2 regions of the Pseudoalteromonas rubra genome follow, and region 1 is predicted to be linked to the other one. Evidence: predicted binding sites of a transcription regulator. Region 1 holds the regulator's gene; the other holds the start of a gene.

Region 1 (10,108 bases):
AGTAACGGAGGAGCACGAAGGTTGGCTAAGTACGGTCGGACATCGTACGGTTAGTGTAATGGTAGAAGCCAGCTTAACTGCGAGACAGACACGTCGAGCAGGTACGAAAGTAGGTCATAGTGATCCGGTGGTTCTGAATGGAAGGGCCATCGCTCAACGGATAAAAGGTACTCCGGGGATAACAGGCTGATACCGCCCAAGAGTTCATATCGACGGCGGTGTTTGGCACCTCGATGTCGGCTCATCACATCCTGGGGCTGAAGTCGGTCCCAAGGGTATGGCTGTTCGCCATTTAAAGTGGTACGCGAGCTGGGTTTAGAACGTCGTGAGACAGTTCGGTCCCTATCTGCCGTGGGCGTTTGAGAATTGAGAGGGGCTGCTCCTAGTACGAGAGGACCGGAGTGGACGAACCGCTGGTGTTCGGGTTGTCATGCCAATGGCATTTCCCGGTAGCTACGTTCGGAATCGATAACCGCTGAAAGCATCTAAGCGGGAAGCGAGCCTCGAGATGAGTTCTCACTTTAACTATAAGTTAACTGAAGGGCCGTTGAAGACTACAACGTTGATAGGCGAGATGTGGAAGTGGTGTGAGCCATTGAGCTAACTCGTACTAATTACCCGTGAGGCTTAACCATACAACGCCAAAGTGGTTTTGTTTGTTAGAAGTTAAGAAATAAAGTAGACGATAAGAATTTAATACGCTTTTCCAGATTTTAGTGAGATGTTGATAAACATCTTGCACACAGAATTTCCTGGTGAACATAGCATTTTGGAACCACCTGACCCCATGCCGAACTCAGTAGTGAAACGAAATAGCGCCGATGATAGTGTGGGGTTTCCCATGTGAAAGTAGGACATCGCCAGGGCCTAATAAAAGAAAGCCCGATTCGAAAGAGTCGGGCTTTTTTGCGTTTGAAATTTTAAAAAGCGTCGATGAAGCTGTAGATAGAGTAGCGTTGTCTATTCATCCATGAAGTTGGTATCTAGCAACCTTTGGACACACTTCCTTGTGGAGGGCTCCCGGCGCGTAACGCGTGTTATCGGCGTCCATACCTCGCGTTCATTGCGCTGCGAAGCGGTGCTTCGGTCACAATTCACCCATGTGAAAGCAGGACATTGCCAAGCTCCTAATAAAAGGTCGATGAAAGACATTCATCCATGAATTTCATCGACATTCGTACTTCCATGTACGTCAAACCCGTTGCAGCAATGCAGCTGGTTTTTTGCTATGTGCGATTTAAAAACGTGCCGAGGAAGCCGTAGATAGAATAGCATCGCCTATTCATCCATGAAGTTGGGTTGGATGTTGGAATAGGCCTGCGTTCTCTAAAAAGGCTTATTTCACCTTGCGCAAAGTAAATGCACTCGCGTTGCTCGCTGTCATTGTACTTTACACTTAATTCATCCATGAATTTCATCGACATTCGTACTTCCTTGTACATCAAAGCCCGATTCGAAAGAGTCGGGCATTTTTGCATTTGAAATTTAAAAAAGCGTCGATGAAGCTAGTATCTAGCAGTCTTTGGTGACACTTCCTTGTGGAGGGCTCCTTTTTGCGTTGTGAACAGGTCTGCGTTCTCTAAAATAGCTCATTTCACCTTGCGCAAAGTAAATGCACTCGCGTTGCTCGCTGTCATTGTACTTTACACTTAATTCATCCATGAATCTCATCGACATCCGTATTTCCATGTACGTCAAACCCGTTGCAGCAATACAGCGGTTTTTTTGCTATATGCGATTTAAAAAAGTTGTATAACTTTGCGATCACAAAGCCGAACCCCCGTCATCCCGCACTTGATGTAGGCACTGCTGACAGGCGATACGGAGAGCATGAATGGCAAGTCATCAGTGCAGCAGAGTAAGGAGGAAGTAGGTCCGGAAGCCCCCAATCTCGATACTCTATCGAATGCGTTCAGTGAAACAGAGAAAAACGAGTGTAGCGTTGATTGGTAAGTACCGTTTCACATAGAAGTCGGTTACTTTATACATGATGCTGCAGAGGTGGTGTATTATTAGGCTAGGTAATTGAATACGAGTTTAAGGTTCGCGCAGAATAACCGTTGCGAAAAAATGATAACTGTATATACTCACAGTAAATGCACTGTATGGAAAACCAGTTATATGCGACCACTCACCAAACGACAAGAACAAGTTTTTGAACTCATAAAAGTCTTTATCAAAGATACGGGCATGCCTCCGACTCGGGCTGAGATTGCTGAGTCGCTTGGGTTTCGTAGTGCGAATGCTGCAGAAGAGCATTTAAAAGCGTTAGCGAAGAAAGGTGTTATAGAAATGGTACCAGGTGCAAGCAGGGGAATTCGGCTAGTAGAAAATGAACCTGAACAACTTGGTTTGCCCTTAGTTGGTCGAGTTGCTGCCGGAGAACCTATTCTTGCTCAGGAGCATATTGAGAGTCACTGTTCTGTCGATCCTACAATGTTTCACCCTGCGGCCGATTATTTGTTGCGCGTCAACGGTATGAGTATGAAAAATATTGGCATCATGGATGGGGATCTACTTGCAGTGCACCGTACCCAGGTTGTAAATAATGGCCAGGTTGTCGTCGCACGCGTAGAAGAAGACGTCACGGTTAAGCGCTTTGAAAAGTTAGGAAAGAAAGTCTATCTACATGCAGAAAACGAGGATTTTTCGCCCATTGAAGTTGATTTAGAGCAGCAAAGCTTTTCGGTAGAAGGCCTGGCAGTCGGTGTTATCCGAGGTGATGTTTAAATAATTTCCGTGTGCAGCCTGGTTTTTCTTGACTGGGCTGTTTTTACTTCTTGTATACACTTTCAAGCAACCATATCAATGGTGCTTGTGTATAAGTAACCCCTAACAAACAGCTATTTTTCAACTGTTTCCCAACCTTAAAAACAAAATCTACAAGAGACAAAAACTTGCTAAACGGTCAAATTTTGACTAATTGTTAAATGGTCGTGCAGTACTCATGGGATAACCCAAGTGAAATGACAGTCATCCGATAATAAGAACCATTGCTTCTCACGCTCGAAGCAATTGAGGGAGACGTCTAATGAAAATAGCCAAACTCATCACAATTGCGATGTGTTTATTCGTCAGTGTGGCCACGCTCGCAAGCGACTACAATATGCGTACAGGCGTAACTGACATCAGTAATCAGGTATATCAGTTACACATGACCATCTTCTGGATCTGTTGTGTAATTGGGCTGATTGTCTTTTCAGTTATGTTTTGGGCATTAATCCATCATCGGCGCTCTAAAGGTGCGGAGCCTGCGCAGTTTCATGAAAGTACAAAAGTTGAAATCCTCTGGACCGCTATTCCATTTCTAATTTTGGTTGCGATGGCTGTGCCTGCGACAAAAACACTGATTGCGATGGAAGACACTGATAAGGCAGATCTGACTATCAAAGTAACCGGGTCACAATGGAAGTGGCATTACGAATACTTAGGTCATGACGTCGATTTTTACTCTCTGATGTCCACACCAAGAGCTCAGATAGATAATATGGAAAGTAAGACTGAAAACTATCTGTTGGAGGTCGATAAGCCACTGGTGATCCCGACGGGTAAGAAAGTGCGGTTTTTACTGACTTCTGATGATGTGATCCATTCTTGGTGGGTACCTGATTTTGCGGTAAAAAAAGATGCTAATCCGGGGTTCATTAATGAAGCATGGACGAATGTCAATGAGCCCGGCACCTATCGAGGCCAATGTGCAGAGCTATGCGGCAAAGACCATGGTTTTATGCCTGTTGTCGTAGAAGCCAAGCCCGAGGCGGAATTTCAGGCATGGCTTACCAACGAGAAAGCACAAAGAACACTTGCCGCGCAGCAAGAGGCTGCGCTTTTGGAGCAAACACTTAGCAAAGATGAGTTAATGGCGACTGGAGAGCGTGTTTACATGGCTTACTGCGCAGCATGTCATCAACCCACAGGGCTCGGCCTGCAAGGGGTGTTTCCTGCCTTAAAGGGAAGCGCTATGGTCACCGGCGACCTCCAAGCACATATTGAAATTATTATGGACGGACGCCCTGGCACTGCGATGCAGGCTTTTGCAAAGCAGTTGTCATTAAAAGAAGTCGCTGGAGTTATCACTTACAAAAGAAATAGTTGGGGTAATGATACCGGAGAAGTTATTCAACCTAGCCAAATACAAGCTTACCTTGACGGCAAACAGGAGGAAGCCAAATGACTTCGAGTACACAGCAGGCTGCTCATGAACAAGAGCATGAACATCATGGTCCGGCAACTGGTATCAAGCGTTGGCTTTTTACGACAAATCACAAAGACATAGGATCTTTGTATTTGCTCTTTTCTTTATTGATGTTCCTGATTGGCGGCGGTATGGCCATGGTTATTCGGGCAGAATTATTTCAGCCGGGCCTTCAGCTCGTCGACCCACACTTTTTCAATCAAATGACTACAGTGCATGGGTTGATTATGGTATTTGGTGCTGTGATGCCTGCCTTTACTGGCCTGGCGAACTGGATGGTTCCCATGATGATTGGTGCCCCTGATATGGCATTACCGCGGATGAATAACTGGAGTTTTTGGATTCTGCCGTTTGCCTTTCTCATATTACTTGCTTCATTATTTATGGAAGGTGGCGGCCCTGCGTTTGGCTGGACTTTCTATGCACCACTTTCCACCACTTACAGTAACGACAATACAGCACTGTTTGTTTTCGCTGTGCATATCATGGGAGTAAGCTCCATTATGGGCGCTATCAATGTGATCGTGACGATAGTGAACATGCGTGCGCCAGGTATGACATGGATGAAGCTCCCTCTGTTTGTGTGGACTTGGCTAATTACGGCATTTTTATTAATCGCTGTGATGCCCGTATTAGCGGGTGCCGTTACTATGGTTTTGACAGACAAGTATTTTGGCACGAGCTTCTTCGATGCGGCAGGCGGAGGTGACCCAGTGATGTTCCAGCATATTTTCTGGTTCTTCGGTCACCCGGAAGTATATATTATGATTTTGCCAGCGTTTGGCGTGATTTCTACCATAGTGCCTACTTTCTCAAGAAAGAAGCTTTTTGGATATGCTTCTATGGTATACGCAACCTCCTCCATTGCGCTGTTATCTTTCATCGTGTGGGCACACCATATGTTCACCACCGGTATGCCGTTGGCCGGTGAGCTTTTCTTTATGTATGCGACCATGTTGATCTCTGTGCCTACGGGTGTGAAGGTGTTCAACTGGGTAGCCACAATGTGGCGTGGCTCTATCAGTTTTGAAGTCCCTATGCTATTTGCTATCGCGTTTATTGTATTGTTTACACTCGGTGGTTTTTCCGGGCTGATGCTGGCCATTACCCCTGCCGATTTCCAGTATCACGACACTTATTTTGTGGTCGCACATTTTCACTATGTATTGGTCACGGGGGCGGTCTTCTCAATCATGGCGGCTGCTTACTACTGGTTACCTAAGTGGACTGGTTATATGTATAGCGAGACATTGGCTAAGTGGCATTTTTGGTTGTCTCTGGTGAGTGTGAATATCCTATTTTTCCCAATGCATTTTGTGGGGCTTGCGGGCATGCCGCGACGGATCCCGGATTATGCGCTTCAGTTTGCTGATTTCAATGCCTTGATCAGCATTGGTGGTTTTGCATTTGGCTTATCACAGTTGCTATTTGTGGCTGTGGTGTTTAAGTGCATCGCAGGCGGTCAGCGTGCGCCTGCCAAAGTATGGGATGGTGCAGAAGGGTTGGAGTGGGATGTTGCTTCGCCAGCACCTTACCACACTTTCAGCACGCCACCAGAGGTGAAATGATGCATACCCCGTTACTGAGAAAACTCGTGCTATTGGTTTTGGGTATGTTTGCATTTGCATTTGCCCTGGTACCGCTGTACGACGTGTTCTGTGACATAACGGGCTTGAATGGCAAAGTTGAGTTGACCGCCGCTGAGGCCAGCGAAGAGCAAGACTTGGCAAGGCAGGTCGATGTGAGTTTCACAACCCATACGCAAGGGCAGGCGCCGTTCAAAGTAAAAGCTGCGACATATCAGGTAACAGTGACGCCCGGTACATTAACAGAAGTGAGCTTTACGGCCGAGAATCTGAGTGGAGATGCTCGGGTTATGCAGGCAATTCCGTCTGTTTCACCTGGCATGGCGGCTAAATATCTACACAAGCTCGCGTGCTTTTGCTTTGACCAGCAAAGTATGCAGGCGCGTCAGAAAATGTCGTTTACGCTGCGCTTTTATGTGGATACCGAGCTGCCAACTGACATCGCCGAACTGACTCTTGCCTATACCTTATACGACATCACCGACAAAACAGCGACAGTTATAAGTCCGCTATTGCACCCAGGCACAGCGCTATTCGGTGAGCTCAGGCGTGGCACAGTCGGGGACGATTATGTTCACAGTATACAAGCCGCGGTGTATCAACAAATACGAGGATTAAGTCATGGCTAGTGGTTATGAAAAATACTATGTACCAGAGCAAAGTCCATGGCCCATTGTGGGGGCTGTTGCTTTGTTTGGTGTAGCCGTAGGAGGTGGATTAACGGTGATGAAGAGCCCCGGTGGCCAATTCATTTTGTATGCCGGGATTGGTCTACTGCTGTTTATGTTGGCTGGGTGGTTTCGACATGTTATTCGGGAGTCCCAAGGAGGGCTCTACTCAGCGCAAATGGATCGCTCATTTCGACAGGGGATGGCGTGGTTTATTTTCTCTGAAGTGATGTTTTTCGCCGCGTTTTTTGGGGCCTTGTTGTACGCTCGCATGTTTGCGGTTCCTTGGTTGGGTGGGGCTAGTAATAATGCCATGACACATGAGTTACTGTGGCCAAGCTTCGAAGCTGTGTGGCCATTACTTAACACCCCGGGGGGAGACACAACGCAAGCCATGGGTTGGCAAGGTCTCCCTTTGATAAACACCGTTATTTTATTGATTTCTTCCGTGACACTTCATTTTGCTCATGCTGCGATGGAGCAAGGGCAGAGAAACAAAGTAAAGCTGTTCCTAGGATTAACCATTCTACTGGGTTTTGCATTTTTGGTCTTGCAGATAGAAGAGTATGTTTATGCTTATCAGGATTTAGGACTGACTCTGGAGTCAGGTATCTACGGCAATACTTTCTTTATGCTCACCGGTTTTCACGGTATGCATGTGACACTCGGCGCGATTATCTTGACGATTGTTTGGTTACGGGTGATGAAAGGCCATTTCAGTGAACATAACCACTTTGCGTTTCAGGCCGGTGCTTGGTATTGGCATTTTGTTGATGTGGTTTGGTTGTGCCTGTTTGTATTTGTTTATGTGTTATAAGCCTGGGGCTGGATTGAAATGAAGCCAACCTAACCCTTTTGCAATGAGAATAAGCAATAACACACTTGCTGAAAAAAATACTCTTTTACCCAGGAGCCGGGACATTGACTCACCAGAGTGAGTGCCTTTGAGCATAATAAACAAAGCTCGAAACAAGTTGTAGATGGTGCTGAAAAGCAAAACAATAATAATTAATTTGAGTAGCATGGCATATGACGCAGATAAGTATATGTAGATCAAAGGTTAGCGCATATTGCACGATTTTGGCAGTGTCCCTTGTGGTATGCACATGCCTGGCTCTCTCTGTTTGGCAATGGCAAAGAGCAGCCCAAAAGGCATACCTGCTCGAAAAGCGACAAAGTGGTCAGGTAATTGCCGATTTTAATGCGACCACTGACCTGCAAAATCAACGAGCGTTGGAAGGGCAACAATTTCGATTGCATGGCCATTTTGATGATTCGCGCTATTGGTTGCTCGACAATCAGATTGTTAATGGGACACCTGGCTACGATGTGATTACCCTATTTCGTCCCATCTATAGCGAAGAATGGCTGGTTGTGAACCTTGGGTTTATTCCCGCGACACACAGCCGGGCTGTGTTGCCTCAGGTAGCGCTCCCCAGCTCGTTACAAACCGTGAATGTGGAATTCAAAATAGGCAAGTGGGCTGGCTTTACGTTAGCTACCCAGCCAGACTTGAACACGGCCCAACCTGAGCTGCTCCAATATCTTGACCACGCCTTTTTCGTGGGACAAACACAACGGCCTATTGCCGTGTCCTTAGCTTATGCGTCAGACCAAATCATAAACGATATTCAGCCTCACTATGAAGCCGTTGTGATGGGGCCGGATAAGCACCGGGCTTATGCGTTGCAATGGCTTTTGTTAGCTGTGGCAGCAATGGTCGTCCCCTACTTAGCTTACAAAAGGAAAAGTGATGAATAAGGTGCCTGGATTGTTTTTAGCGTGTTGTATTTTACCTCTGATTGTCGCGTGGGGGGTACTTTGGTCTGGGTGGCAACCAGACAGTACGACTAACAACGGGAGTTTTTTAACGCAGGAGGTTGTACTGAATGTGCCTGTTCAGGCGCACAAGTCATGGTTTATTGCGTTAAGTCAGCCTGACGATTGCACTCAGCTATGTTTGGGCCAGCAGGCCTTAATGGAGCAGCTTACTGTGGCATTGGGTAAGCACCGTCAGCAAGTCGGTTTGCTCTTGTTAGGTCAAGGGCAAAGTGACAAAGCCAGCGTGTTACCCGAAGTACCGTCTTTATCACCGGGGGCATTCTATTTGGTCGATAAACGTGGATTGGTGGTGCTTGAGTATTTACCACAGCAAGATCAAACCGCTAACCGGGTATTGCTTAAAGGGTTGTTGAAGGATTTGAAAAAGCTGCTGTCTTATGAGCGAAGTAGTTCAGGAGGTAAGTCATGACACAAAGTTTTAAAAAATTGGTGCTCATGTCGGCACTGCTAGCAGCGCTGGTTGTGTCCTTGGGGGCTTATACCAGACTAAGCAATGCAGGTTTGGGGTGCCCGGATTGGCCTGGGTGCTATGGGTTTTTGACGGTGCCGAACGAAGCGCATGAGTTGGTGTCAGCACAACAGCAGTTTCCCGGTAGCGAAGTACACCAAAAGAAAGCTTGGATCGAAATGATCCACAGATATTTTGCTGGTAGCTTAGGTTTGGTTGTTGCTGCAATTTTCTTTATGGCGCTGCGTCAGCCCAACTACGGTGCAAGTGTCAGAGGTTTGTCGACATTACTGGTTGTATTAATTGTGTTTCAGGCACTACTCGGCATGTGGACCGTGACAATGAATTTGCAGCCCCTGATAGTGATGGGCCACTTGCTAGGCGGGTTCACCATACTGAGTTTATTAACTTTGCTTTGGCTCAGGGCCAGTCAGCCAGCGACTGTCGTCATTCCTCATGCCACTGGATTGAAAGTGATGACGCTGGTAGTACTTACAGTGTTGGTATTACAAATTGCATTAGGTGGGTGGCTTGCCGCGAATTATGCTGCACCACACTGTCGTGGATTGCCATTGTGTGAGAACGGAGAGTTGTTCTCACTGAGCAGCCTATTTCAGCTACCGCATTCTTCTGCCAGTTACGAATTTGGTGTTTTGCCTTTTGAAACTCGCTTGTCTATTCATCTGGTCCATCGGCTTTGGGCTATGGTGACACTCATCGCTATATTGGCACTGTGCTGGCGCTTATATTTACGAATTCCTGACACACAAGTACGACCCGTCATTTTGCTTCCGGCAATTCTGGTGCTTTGTCAGGTGTTGTTAGGCGGTGCGATAGTGCATTGGCAGTTCCCATTATTGCTGACGCTATTTCACAATGTCATGGCAGCGCTGCTACTGCTGAGTATGGTGCGGGTTTGCTATCTGCTGTTTTATCAATCTAGGGGATAAGTTATGGCCATTAGTGTGCAACAACTCGGATCAGCAATCCCTGATTTCTATGCAGGCTTTAAGCCTTATGTGGCGATCACCAAAGCTAAGGTGGTCATGATGTTGGTACTGACTGCCTGGGTGGGGGTTGCGCTCGCCCCGGATGTAGGACGAAGCATCGGCCATCAACTGATGAGCTTATTGTCAATTGGGTTAATCTCTGCCTCAGCTGCGGCAATTAATCATGTTGTTGACCGTAATAGAGATCGAAAAATGGCGCGGACACGCCACCGCCCCCTGGCGATGCAGCAACTCTCAGTGTCAAAAGCACTCATTTTTGCCGTTAGCCTGGCTGTTGCCGGAACCCTTGGCCTGTTGTTGTTCAGTAATTGGCTGTGTACGGTTCTAACGCTACTAGCTTTACTTGGCTATGCTGTTGT
Region 2 (10,108 bases), 1.2 Mb from region 1:
TCATTTTAGAATACGCAAGAGAGCGTAACTTTTGCTAAAGTTACCCTAATAAACAATTGTTTGTGAGTGTTTTATATGCAGCATATGTCCATCAAGAAAAAGCTTATCCTGTTTGTTATTACTTTGGTTACAACCCTTGTTGCTTTGTTGGTATCAACTATGTGGATGAACCTGCAAAAAGAAAACAAAGTACAAAGCGCACAGCTTCGGGAGCTGGCATATCAAGAGATCAGAACGGGCTTAACTGCAAAGGGGCAATATTATGCGCAACAGGTTGCCGAGTTTATAAACTCGGCATATCGTGTGCCTTATACTTTGGCTGGAGCATTGAAGGAAACCTCTGTCCAAGACCCGCTCGAACGCACTCAGGTACGGGATCTGGTAGCGGGTGCATTAAAGCAAAATCAATTTGTATCCTCCATGTATGCGCAGTTTGAGCCAAACGGCTATGACCAACAAGACCGGGAGCATGCATCAGGCGCGAGTCACTCGACCCCGGGAGAGGGAACTCTTGAGTTATATTTCACGCGCGACTCAAGCGGCATTACTCAGCAGCAAATTGAGTCAGCAGCTGACAAGTACTTAGATAAACGTAACGAGTTTGGTTTGCGAGAGGCTGAATGGTATCTGTGCGCACGTGACAGTGTTGCACCGTGTATTATGGAACCCTATCTTTATGAAATTTCTCCGGGTAACAAAATGCTGATGACGTCACTAACGGTGCCGGTAGACATCAATGGGCGTTTTCAGGGGTTGGTTGGTGTGGATGTGAATTTACCCATTTTCCAGCAGTTAGTAGACGAGTTATCCGACTCTCTTTACCAAGGCCAGGCGAAAGTGACTTTACTCAGTAACCTAGGCTTGGTAGTGGGTGCCAGTCATTACGATAAACTTGCCAGGCCCCTGAAAGAATCCATTAACTCAGGTGTGGCAGATAAACTGCTGAAATTACATCAGACCGGTGGTTTTAGTGAGATGGGTGATATGCTTGCTATTGCGGTCCCTATTGACATTGAGCTTGCCAATACAACCTGGTCTTTAGTGATTGAATTGCCCAAGGAGGTTGCATTGGCCTCAATAATCCAAATAGAACAGCAGATTGAAGCATCGACTAATTCATTAGGGCGTTGGATGCTGCTGTTGGGAACTCTGGTTGCTGCAGCTGCCTTGGGTCTGGCGCTCGCATTGATCAATACCATTGTTGGTCCTCTAACTCATATTGAGGAACGGGTTGAGAGTTTGGCCTCCAGCGAGGGTGACCTGACTCATAAGCTTGAGGTAAGCCACCATGCTGAGTTGATATCCCTGGCGCATGGCTTTAATCGTTTCACTGAAAAACTAAGAAGCATGATTATTGACCTCAAAGAGTTGGCTGAGGAGTCATATACTCAATCACATAAGACCACAGAAGCCGCGATCAATATCAAAAACAAGGTATCGAATCAGCATCTTGAAATAGACAGTGTCGTTACTGCCATCAACGAGTTAAGTGCAACGGCGACAGAAGTGGCCAGGGCATCAGAAAAAGCGGCTTTGAGTACAAATCATGCTGTTGAGACGGTCCAGAGTAGTGAGCGCAGTATAGTCAGAACGACAGAGACCGTGCAGGAAATTGCTGAGCAGGTTTTAGACGCCAAAAATGCATTCGGTAAAGTCTCTGAGCGCAGCGGTGATATCTCCAAAATTCTGGATGTGATCCGAGCCATTGCAGAGCAAACAAACCTACTGGCACTTAATGCTGCAATAGAAGCGGCTCGAGCTGGAGAGCAAGGCCGGGGCTTTGCTGTGGTTGCTGACGAAGTCAGGGCGCTGGCCTCAAAGACACAAGCTTCAACGGATGACATCAGCAAGCTGATCGACAACCTTCAGAGCGAAGTGACTGGCTCTGAGCATATCATTGAAAGAACGGTCAGCCAAGGTGAGCAGGCGGTTTCGTACTGCCAGGAATCTGCTGAGCTGATGAGTAGTTTAGTGGGAGAGTTAAGTAGCATTTCGAATGAAGTAACACAAATCGCGACGGCAGCAGAAGAGCAAAGTATGGTGACTGAGGAAATCAGCACTAACACGACGGGTATTTCTGATGCGGCGGCTGAGTTGTCTGGTTTTGCGGATGAGGTAGAGCAAGCTGCGAGTGCAATGACCTATATTGTGGAGCAAAAGCACAAGCAATTGAACTTGCTTAAAACCTAAGTTTTTGCCCGTGGATCATGGTTGGATACATTACTCTAGACAGTTCGGTTAAGCTCGGTGCTGGCAATTGCTGTTAGAGTTGACTATCATAACTGTAAATACATACAGTTGTTTGAAGAATGAAACTTTATATTGCCGAAAAACCCTCTCTGGGCAGAGCTATCGCAGATGTTTTACCTAAACCACACAAAAAACATGAAGGCTATATTGAGTTAGCCAATGGAGATTGTGTTACCTGGTGTATTGGTCATTTGTTAGAACAAGCCGCGCCTGAGGACTATGATCCAAAATATAAGAAATGGCAAATGGCGCATTTGCCCATTGTACCGGAACATTGGCAGTTCAAGGCAAAGCCCAAAACAAAAAAACAACTGAGTATTGTGAAAAAGCTTGTCAAACAGGCTGACAGCCTGGTCCATGCGGGCGATCCAGATAGAGAAGGTCAGTTACTCGTTGATGAGGTGCTTCAGGAAGCGAAGTTATCCGAGCGTAAAAAACAGTCGACTCAGCGACTTCTGATCAGCGACTTAAACCCATCGGCGGTAAAAAAAGCGTTAAATCAAATGCGTGCTAATCAGGAATTCGTCCCTTTAAGTGTGTCTGCTTTAGCCAGAGCGCGGGCGGATTGGCTGTATGGTATGAACCTGACAAGAGCTTATACATTGGTAGGACAAAAAGCGGGTTTTCAAGGCGTGCTCTCGGTTGGCAGGGTACAAACGCCTGTTCTTGGGTTGGTTGTGAGGCGTGACATGGAAATCGGCAATTTTGTGTCTAAACCCTTTTTTGAAGTATTGGCCCACGTTCGAAAAAGTGATGGAAGTGAGTTCAGTGCGAAGTGGAAACCCAGTGAAGCTTGCCAGCCATATATGGATGAAGAAGGCCGGGTGTTGGTGAAAGGTTTGGCTGAAAATGTGGCAGCAAGGATCCATGCTCAAGATGCGCAAGTCAAGAAAATAGAAGCAAAGCCCAAAAAGCATAACCCCCCTTTGCCCTACAACTTGTCTGCATTGCAAATTGATGCGAACAAACGATTTGGTATGTCCGCAAAGCAGGTATTGGATGTTTGTCAGGCGCTTTATGAAAAGCACAAACTGATTACGTATCCCCGCTCTGATAATCGATATTTACCGGCAGGTCATTTCGCTGAGGCCTCCCTGGTGCTTGGGGCTGCGTTAAATAATCAAGGGCTAACGGAAGAGAAGGTGGCCGACGCCAATCTCAGCCTGAAAAGTAAATGCTGGAACGACGCTAAAGTTGAGGCACATCACGCCATCATTCCAACAGCAAAGAAATTAAAAACGGCTCAGTTAGGTCAATATGAACTGCAAGTTTATCAATTGATAAGTACCCAGTATCTTGCGCAGTTTTATCCAGCCTATCGATATACTGAGACTAGAGTCGAGTTAGAAATTGCCGGTGGTGTGTTTGTAGCAAAAGCAGAACAAATCGTAGAGCTAGGCTTTAAGCGGTTATTCAAAACAGAAGAAAAGAAACAAGTTATTTTGCCTCAGTTAGAATTGGGTGAGCTATTACACTGCTTTAAAGGAGAAGTGATTGAGAAACATACCCAACCACCCAGTCATTTTACAGAAGCAACCTTGCTAAGTGCGATGACAGGTATTGCCAGGTTTGTCGCCAATACTGAGATCAAAAAAGTGCTAAAAGAAACCGATGGACTGGGCACGGAAGCAACCCGAGCCGGGATTATCGACTTGTTGTTCAAAAGAGGATTTTTACAACGCAATGGTAAGAGTATCCGATCAACAGAGCTAGGAGTAGCTCTGATAAAGACGTTACCTGAAGATGTTTCTTTGCCTGACAGAACGGCTTTGTGGGAATCGCAGCTGGCGAAAATTGCGATGAAAGAGCAGCCTTACCAAACTTTTATGAACCCTCTTGAAAAGGAAATCGCAGGTTTTATTGAGCGTGCCTGTGTAAGTGACAGTACATTATTCACTGGACTAAAAAGCAGCAGAGCTGGTTCGAAACCTTCATTTTCTATAAAAAGGTCGAGGAAGCGTGCCTCAACGAAAAGTAGTCGTCGAAAATCAGCAGCGTAATCAGATTTTAAATTTGCCTTGCAATTAATGAGGATGTCACCATATAAATAACCAAATATCATAGCTGGTTTGAACATGGAAAATAAAATTTCACTTACACCGGAAAACATCCAACAGGTTTTAGCATCTGGGGATCCAGAAAAACTCGTATTAATGACCTTCTTCAGTGCACAAGAGCCCAACTGTCTTGCGCAAGCTGATATTCTTGATGCGCTTGCGCAGCAATATCCGAATAACTTGGTGGTGGCAACAGTTGATTGTGATCAGCAGCAAATGCTTGCTTCCCAGCTAGCGCAACAAGTCGGCCTTCAGGCGTTGCCGACATTGGTAATTCTAAAAGGGGGCACGCCTGTCGATGTGCTACCTGGAGCTAAGTCACAGGAAGAGATTTCCAAAGTGCTTTCTGAGAATTTGCCTTCTCCAGAATTGATTTTACTTGATCAGGCTAAGCAAGCTCTTGCCAGTGGCGAGTTGAATGAGGCATTTGCTTTGGCTAAGCAAGCTTATGGCGTAGCAAGAGAAAACCCAAGAGTTTTATTGGTATTTGCAGATATCTGTATCCAGATAAAGAAAGTAGAAGAGGCTGAGGCGCTACTAGGATCTGTACCAGAAGAAGCTCGGGATGCGTATTTCACCAATTTAAGTTCTAAACTTGAGCAAGCAAAAGAAGCTCAGGAATCACCTGAACTTAAGCGACTGTTGGCTGAAGTCGAATCTGCGCCGGACGATCTGTCTGTATTGTGCCAGTTAGCTCAGGCCCAGGTTGATGCGGGTAAAAAAGCAGATGCATTGGAAAGCCTGCTTACTGTACTAAGAAAAGACATGAACTTTGGAGAAGCTAAAAAGGGCTACCTGGACATTATTGCATCATTGCCAGAAGGTGATGAGGTAGCAATGCGTTACCGTCGTAAGCTTTACAGTCTTTTATACTAATCATTTCTATTTTTGAATATGGCGCTAAAAAAAGCGTCATATTTTCTTGCGTCTCTTCTGAAATGTACAATACTTAGATTCCCTAGCAATTGTTTTGTGTCAAATGGGTGAATATTTGATGACAAAACCAGCAATTTAGATGTGTTTAGTACGTAATTTGATCAAAGGTGTGGTTTTTATCACTTTCCTTCAAAAAAAGGTTGCGTCGGGTTTCGATTTCCCTATAATGCGCATCCACCGACACGGAGCACAACGCTGAAAAGCAACGAGTTAAGTGAAGGGAAAGCCAAACGGAAAGCTTAATTAAGAAAAATTAAATTTTCTAGTTGACTTTAAAAGTGAAGCGGTTAATATTGCGCTCCACTTCGCAGCGAGGCTTCGGTAACTAACGAAGTTTAGTTACATCGTTCTTTAAAAATATGAAGCAATCATCTGTGTGGGCACTCGTACGGATTGAGTTCTAACAGCGGATTTCAGTTTACTGAATGACGCACAAAAATTTAGAGTCTCAATTGAACTGAGTGACCAACGGAATAAACATAGTTTATTCAGCACAGTCAATTCGATATCTCATCTTTTATAGGTGGGAAATAAAAATCAGAATTCAATGAGCACGAAACTTCGGTTTCAAAAAACTTTTAATTGAAGAGTTTGATCATGGCTCAGATTGAACGCTGGCGGCAGGCCTAACACATGCAAGTCGAGCGGTAACATTTCTAGCTTGCTAGAAGATGACGAGCGGCGGACGGGTGAGTAATGCTTGGGAACATGCCTTTAGGTGGGGGACAACCATTGGAAACGATGGCTAATACCGCATAATGTCTACGGACCAAAGGGGGCTTCGGCTCTCGCCTTTAGATTGGCCCAAGTGGGATTAGCTAGTTGGTAAGGTAACGGCTTACCAAGGCGACGATCCCTAGCTGGTTTGAGAGGATGATCAGCCACACTGGAACTGAGACACGGTCCAGACTCCTACGGGAGGCAGCAGTGGGGAATATTGCACAATGGGCGCAAGCCTGATGCAGCCATGCCGCGTGTGTGAAGAAGGCCTTCGGGTTGTAAAGCACTTTCAGTCAGGAGGAAAGGTTAGTAGTTAATACCTGCTAGCTGTGACGTTACTGACAGAAGAAGCACCGGCTAACTCCGTGCCAGCAGCCGCGGTAATACGGAGGGTGCGAGCGTTAATCGGAATTACTGGGCGTAAAGCGTACGCAGGCGGTTTGTTAAGCGAGATGTGAAAGCCCCGGGCTTAACCTGGGAACTGCATTTCGAACTGGCAAACTAGAGTGTGATAGAGGGTGGTAGAATTTCAGGTGTAGCGGTGAAATGCGTAGAGATCTGAAGGAATACCGATGGCGAAGGCAGCCACCTGGGTCAACACTGACGCTCATGTACGAAAGCGTGGGGAGCAAACAGGATTAGATACCCTGGTAGTCCACGCCGTAAACGATGTCTACTAGGAGCTGGGGTCTTCGGACAACTTTTCCAAAGCTAACGCATTAAGTAGACCGCCTGGGGAGTACGGCCGCAAGGTTAAAACTCAAATGAATTGACGGGGGCCCGCACAAGCGGTGGAGCATGTGGTTTAATTCGATGCAACGCGAAGAACCTTACCTACACTTGACATACAGAGAACTTACCAGAGATGGTTTGGTGCCTTCGGGAACTCTGATACAGGTGCTGCATGGCTGTCGTCAGCTCGTGTTGTGAGATGTTGGGTTAAGTCCCGCAACGAGCGCAACCCTTATCCTTAGTTGCCAGCGATTCGGTCGGGAACTCTAAGGAGACTGCCGGTGATAAACCGGAGGAAGGTGGGGACGACGTCAAGTCATCATGGCCCTTACGTGTAGGGCTACACACGTGCTACAATGGCATATACAGAGTGCTGCGAACTAGCGATAGTAAGCGAATCACTTAAAGTATGTCGTAGTCCGGATTGGAGTCTGCAACTCGACTCCATGAAGTCGGAATCGCTAGTAATCGCGGATCAGAATGCCGCGGTGAATACGTTCCCGGGCCTTGTACACACCGCCCGTCACACCATGGGAGTGGGTTGCTCCAGAAGTGGATAGCTTAACCTTCGGGAGGGCGTTCACCACGGAGTGATTCATGACTGGGGTGAAGTCGTAACAAGGTAGCCCTAGGGGAACCTGGGGCTGGATCACCTCCTTATCGACTTAGAACTAATTTGTTCGAAGTGTCCACACAGATGATTGTTGCTTAGTAAGGTAACTTACTGAGTGATATTGCTCTTTAAAAATTTGGAAAGCTGATATTAAATTCTCGGAATGACAATGAAAATTGTTGTTCTATAGAGTTTTCGAAAGAAAAATGCCGATAAATTCGAAAGGATTTATTAGCGTCTACTTTAGTATTACTTAACTTCTGGCGAAGTTAAAACTGTCTTTGACACTACAATTCAAAACTATTTTGGGTTGTATGGTTAAGTGACTAAGCGTACACGGTGGATGCCTTGGCAGTTGGAGGCGATGAAGGACGTACTAACTTGCGATAAGCCTAGTTGAGCCAGTAAGAGGCGCTTGAGACTAGGATTTCCGAATGGGGAAACCCGGCCCTTTGGGTCATCATGCAGTGAATACATAGCTGTATGAAGCGAACGCGGAGAACTGAAACATCTAAGTACCCGTAGGAAAAGAAATCAACCGAGATTCCGAAAGTAGCGGCGAGCGAAATCGGATTAGCCCTTAAGCTTTAATGTAGTTAGTGGAACATTCTGGAAAGTATGACGATACAGGGTGACAGTCCCGTACACGACAACTTATTTAAAGTGAAATCGAGTAGGTCGGAGCACGTGAAACTTTGACTGAATATGGGGGGACCATCCTCCAAGGCTAAATACTCCCAACTGACCGATAGTGAACCAGTACCGTGAGGGAAAGGCGAAAAGAACCCCTGTGAGGGGAGTGAAATAGAACCTGAAACCGTGTACGTACAAGCAGTAGGAGCCCTTCGAGGGTGACTGCGTACCTTTTGTATAATGGGTCAGCGACTTATATTCTGTAGCAAGGTTAACCATTTAGGGGAGCCGTAGCGAAAGCGAGTCTTAACTGGGCGCTTAAGTTGCAGGGTATAGACCCGAAACCCGGTGATCTAGCCATGGGCAGGTTGAAGGTCAGGTAACACTGACTGGAGGACCGAACCCACTAACGTTGAAAAGTTAGGGGATGACCTGTGGCTGGGAGTGAAAGGCTAATCAAACCGGGAGATAGCTGGTTCTCCCCGAAATCTATTTAGGTAGAGCCTCGGACGAATACTTACGGGGGTAGAGCACTGTTAAGGCTAGGGGGTCATCCCGACTTACCAACCCTTTGCAAACTCCGAATACCGTAAAGTACTATCCGGGAGACACACGGTGGGTGCTAACGTCCATCGTGGAGAGGGAAACAACCCAGACCGTCAGCTAAGGTCCCAAAGTGTATGTTAAGTGGGAAACGATGTGGGAAGGCTAAAACAGCTAGGAGGTTGGCTTAGAAGCAGCCATCCTTTAAAGAAAGCGTAATAGCTCACTAGTCGAGTCGGCCTGCGCGGAAGATGTAACGGGGCTAAACATACCACCGAAGCTACGGCTGCGAACTTAGTTCGCGGGGTAGGGGAGCGTTCTGTAAGTGGCTGAAGGTGTGCCGGGAGGCATGCTGGACATATCAGAAGTGCGAATGCTGACATGAGTAACGATAATGCGGGTGAAAAACCCGCACGCCGGAAGACCAAGGGTTCCTATCCCATGTTAATCAGGGTAGGGTGAGTCGACCCCTAAGGCGAGGCTGAAGAGCGTAGTCGATGGGAAACGGGTTAATATTCCCGTACTTGGTATAAATGCGATGGGGGGACGGAGCAGGCTAGGCAAGCATGGCGTTGGTTGTCCATGTGAAAGGCTGTAGGCTGGTGACTTAGGAAAATCCGGGTCGCTAAGGCTGAGAGTCGAGACGAGCCACTACGGTGGTGAAGTTGTTGATGCCCTACTTCCAGGAAAAGCCTCTAAGCTTCAGTTTATATCGAATCGTACCCTAAACCGACACAGGTGGTCAGGTAGAGAATACTAAGGCGCTTGAGAGAACTCGGGTGAAGGAACTAGGCAAAATTGTACCGTAACTTCGGGAGAAGGTACGCTCTTACTTGTGAAGACTTCGCGTCGTAAGCAGGCGAGAGCCGCAGTGACCAGGTGGCTGGGACTGTTTATTAAAAACACAGCACTGTGCAAAATCGTAAGATGACGTATACGGTGTGACACCTGCCCGGTGCCGGAAGGTTAATTGATGGGGTTAGCTTAGGCGAAGCTCTTGATCGAAGCCCCGGTAAACGGCGGCCGTAACTATAACGGTCCTAAGGTAGCGAAATTCCTTGTCGGGTAAGTTCCGACCTGCACGAATGGTGTAACCATGGCCACGCTGTCTCCACCCGAGACTCAGTGAAATTGAAATCGCAGTGAAGATGCTGTGTACCCGCGGCTAGACGGAAAGACCCCGTGAACCTTTACTACAGCTTGGCACTGAACATTGACCCTACATGTGTAGGATAGGTGGGAGGCTTTGAAGCGCAGTCGCTAGATTGCGTGGAGCCGTCCTTGAAATACCACCCTTGTAGTGTTGATGTTCTAACTTAGGTCCCTGATCGGGATTGAGGACAGTGCCTGGTGGGTAGTTTGACTGGGGCGGTCTCCTCCCAAAGAGTAACGGAGGAGCACGAAGGTTGGCTAAGTACGGTCGGACATCGTACGGTTAGTGTAATGGTAGAAGCCAGCTTAACTGCGAGACAGACACGTCGAGCAGGTACGAAAGTAGGTCATAGTGATCCGGTGGTTCTGAATGGAAGGGCCATCGCTCAACGGATAAAAGGTACTCCGGGGATAACAGGCTGATACCGCCCAAGAGTTCATATCGACGGCGGTGTTTGGCACCTCGATGTCG

The links. Region 1 encodes LexA, which represses DNA repair genes until DNA is damaged. Its sites were predicted from a motif close to TACTGTATNNNNATACAGTA; they were not measured.
Region 2: a site for LexA is predicted at 2,281-2,300, ahead of AT705_RS18425 (DNA topoisomerase III). Genes of this name have one in related genera too.

Annotation. Positions count from the first base shown of each region.
Region 1 is NZ_CP013611.1:3,110,123-3,120,230, forward strand. It holds rRNA gene AT705_RS13515 (23S ribosomal RNA) at 1-635, shown strand, start outside; rRNA gene rrf (5S ribosomal RNA) at 752-866, shown strand; gene AT705_RS25970 (hypothetical protein) at 1,831-1,953, shown strand; gene lexA (transcriptional repressor LexA) at 2,122-2,730, shown strand; gene coxB (cytochrome c oxidase subunit II) at 3,062-4,174, shown strand; gene ctaD (cytochrome c oxidase subunit I) at 4,171-5,763, shown strand; partial or broken gene AT705_RS13540 (cytochrome c oxidase assembly protein) at 5,760-6,269, shown strand; gene AT705_RS13545 (cytochrome c oxidase subunit 3) at 6,403-7,266, shown strand; gene AT705_RS24940 (DUF2909 domain-containing protein) at 7,261-7,473, opposite strand; gene AT705_RS13550 (SURF1 family protein) at 7,545-8,210, shown strand; gene AT705_RS13555 (hypothetical protein) at 8,203-8,700, shown strand; gene AT705_RS13560 (COX15/CtaA family protein) at 8,697-9,689, shown strand; gene cyoE (heme o synthase) at 9,693-10,108, shown strand, end outside.
Region 2 is NZ_CP013611.1:4,298,603-4,308,710, forward strand. It holds gene AT705_RS18420 (methyl-accepting chemotaxis protein) at 76-2,190, shown strand; gene AT705_RS18425 (DNA topoisomerase III) at 2,310-4,250, shown strand; gene AT705_RS18430 (tetratricopeptide repeat protein) at 4,326-5,183, shown strand; rRNA gene AT705_RS18435 (16S ribosomal RNA) at 5,823-7,355, shown strand; rRNA gene AT705_RS18440 (23S ribosomal RNA) at 7,625-10,108, shown strand, end outside.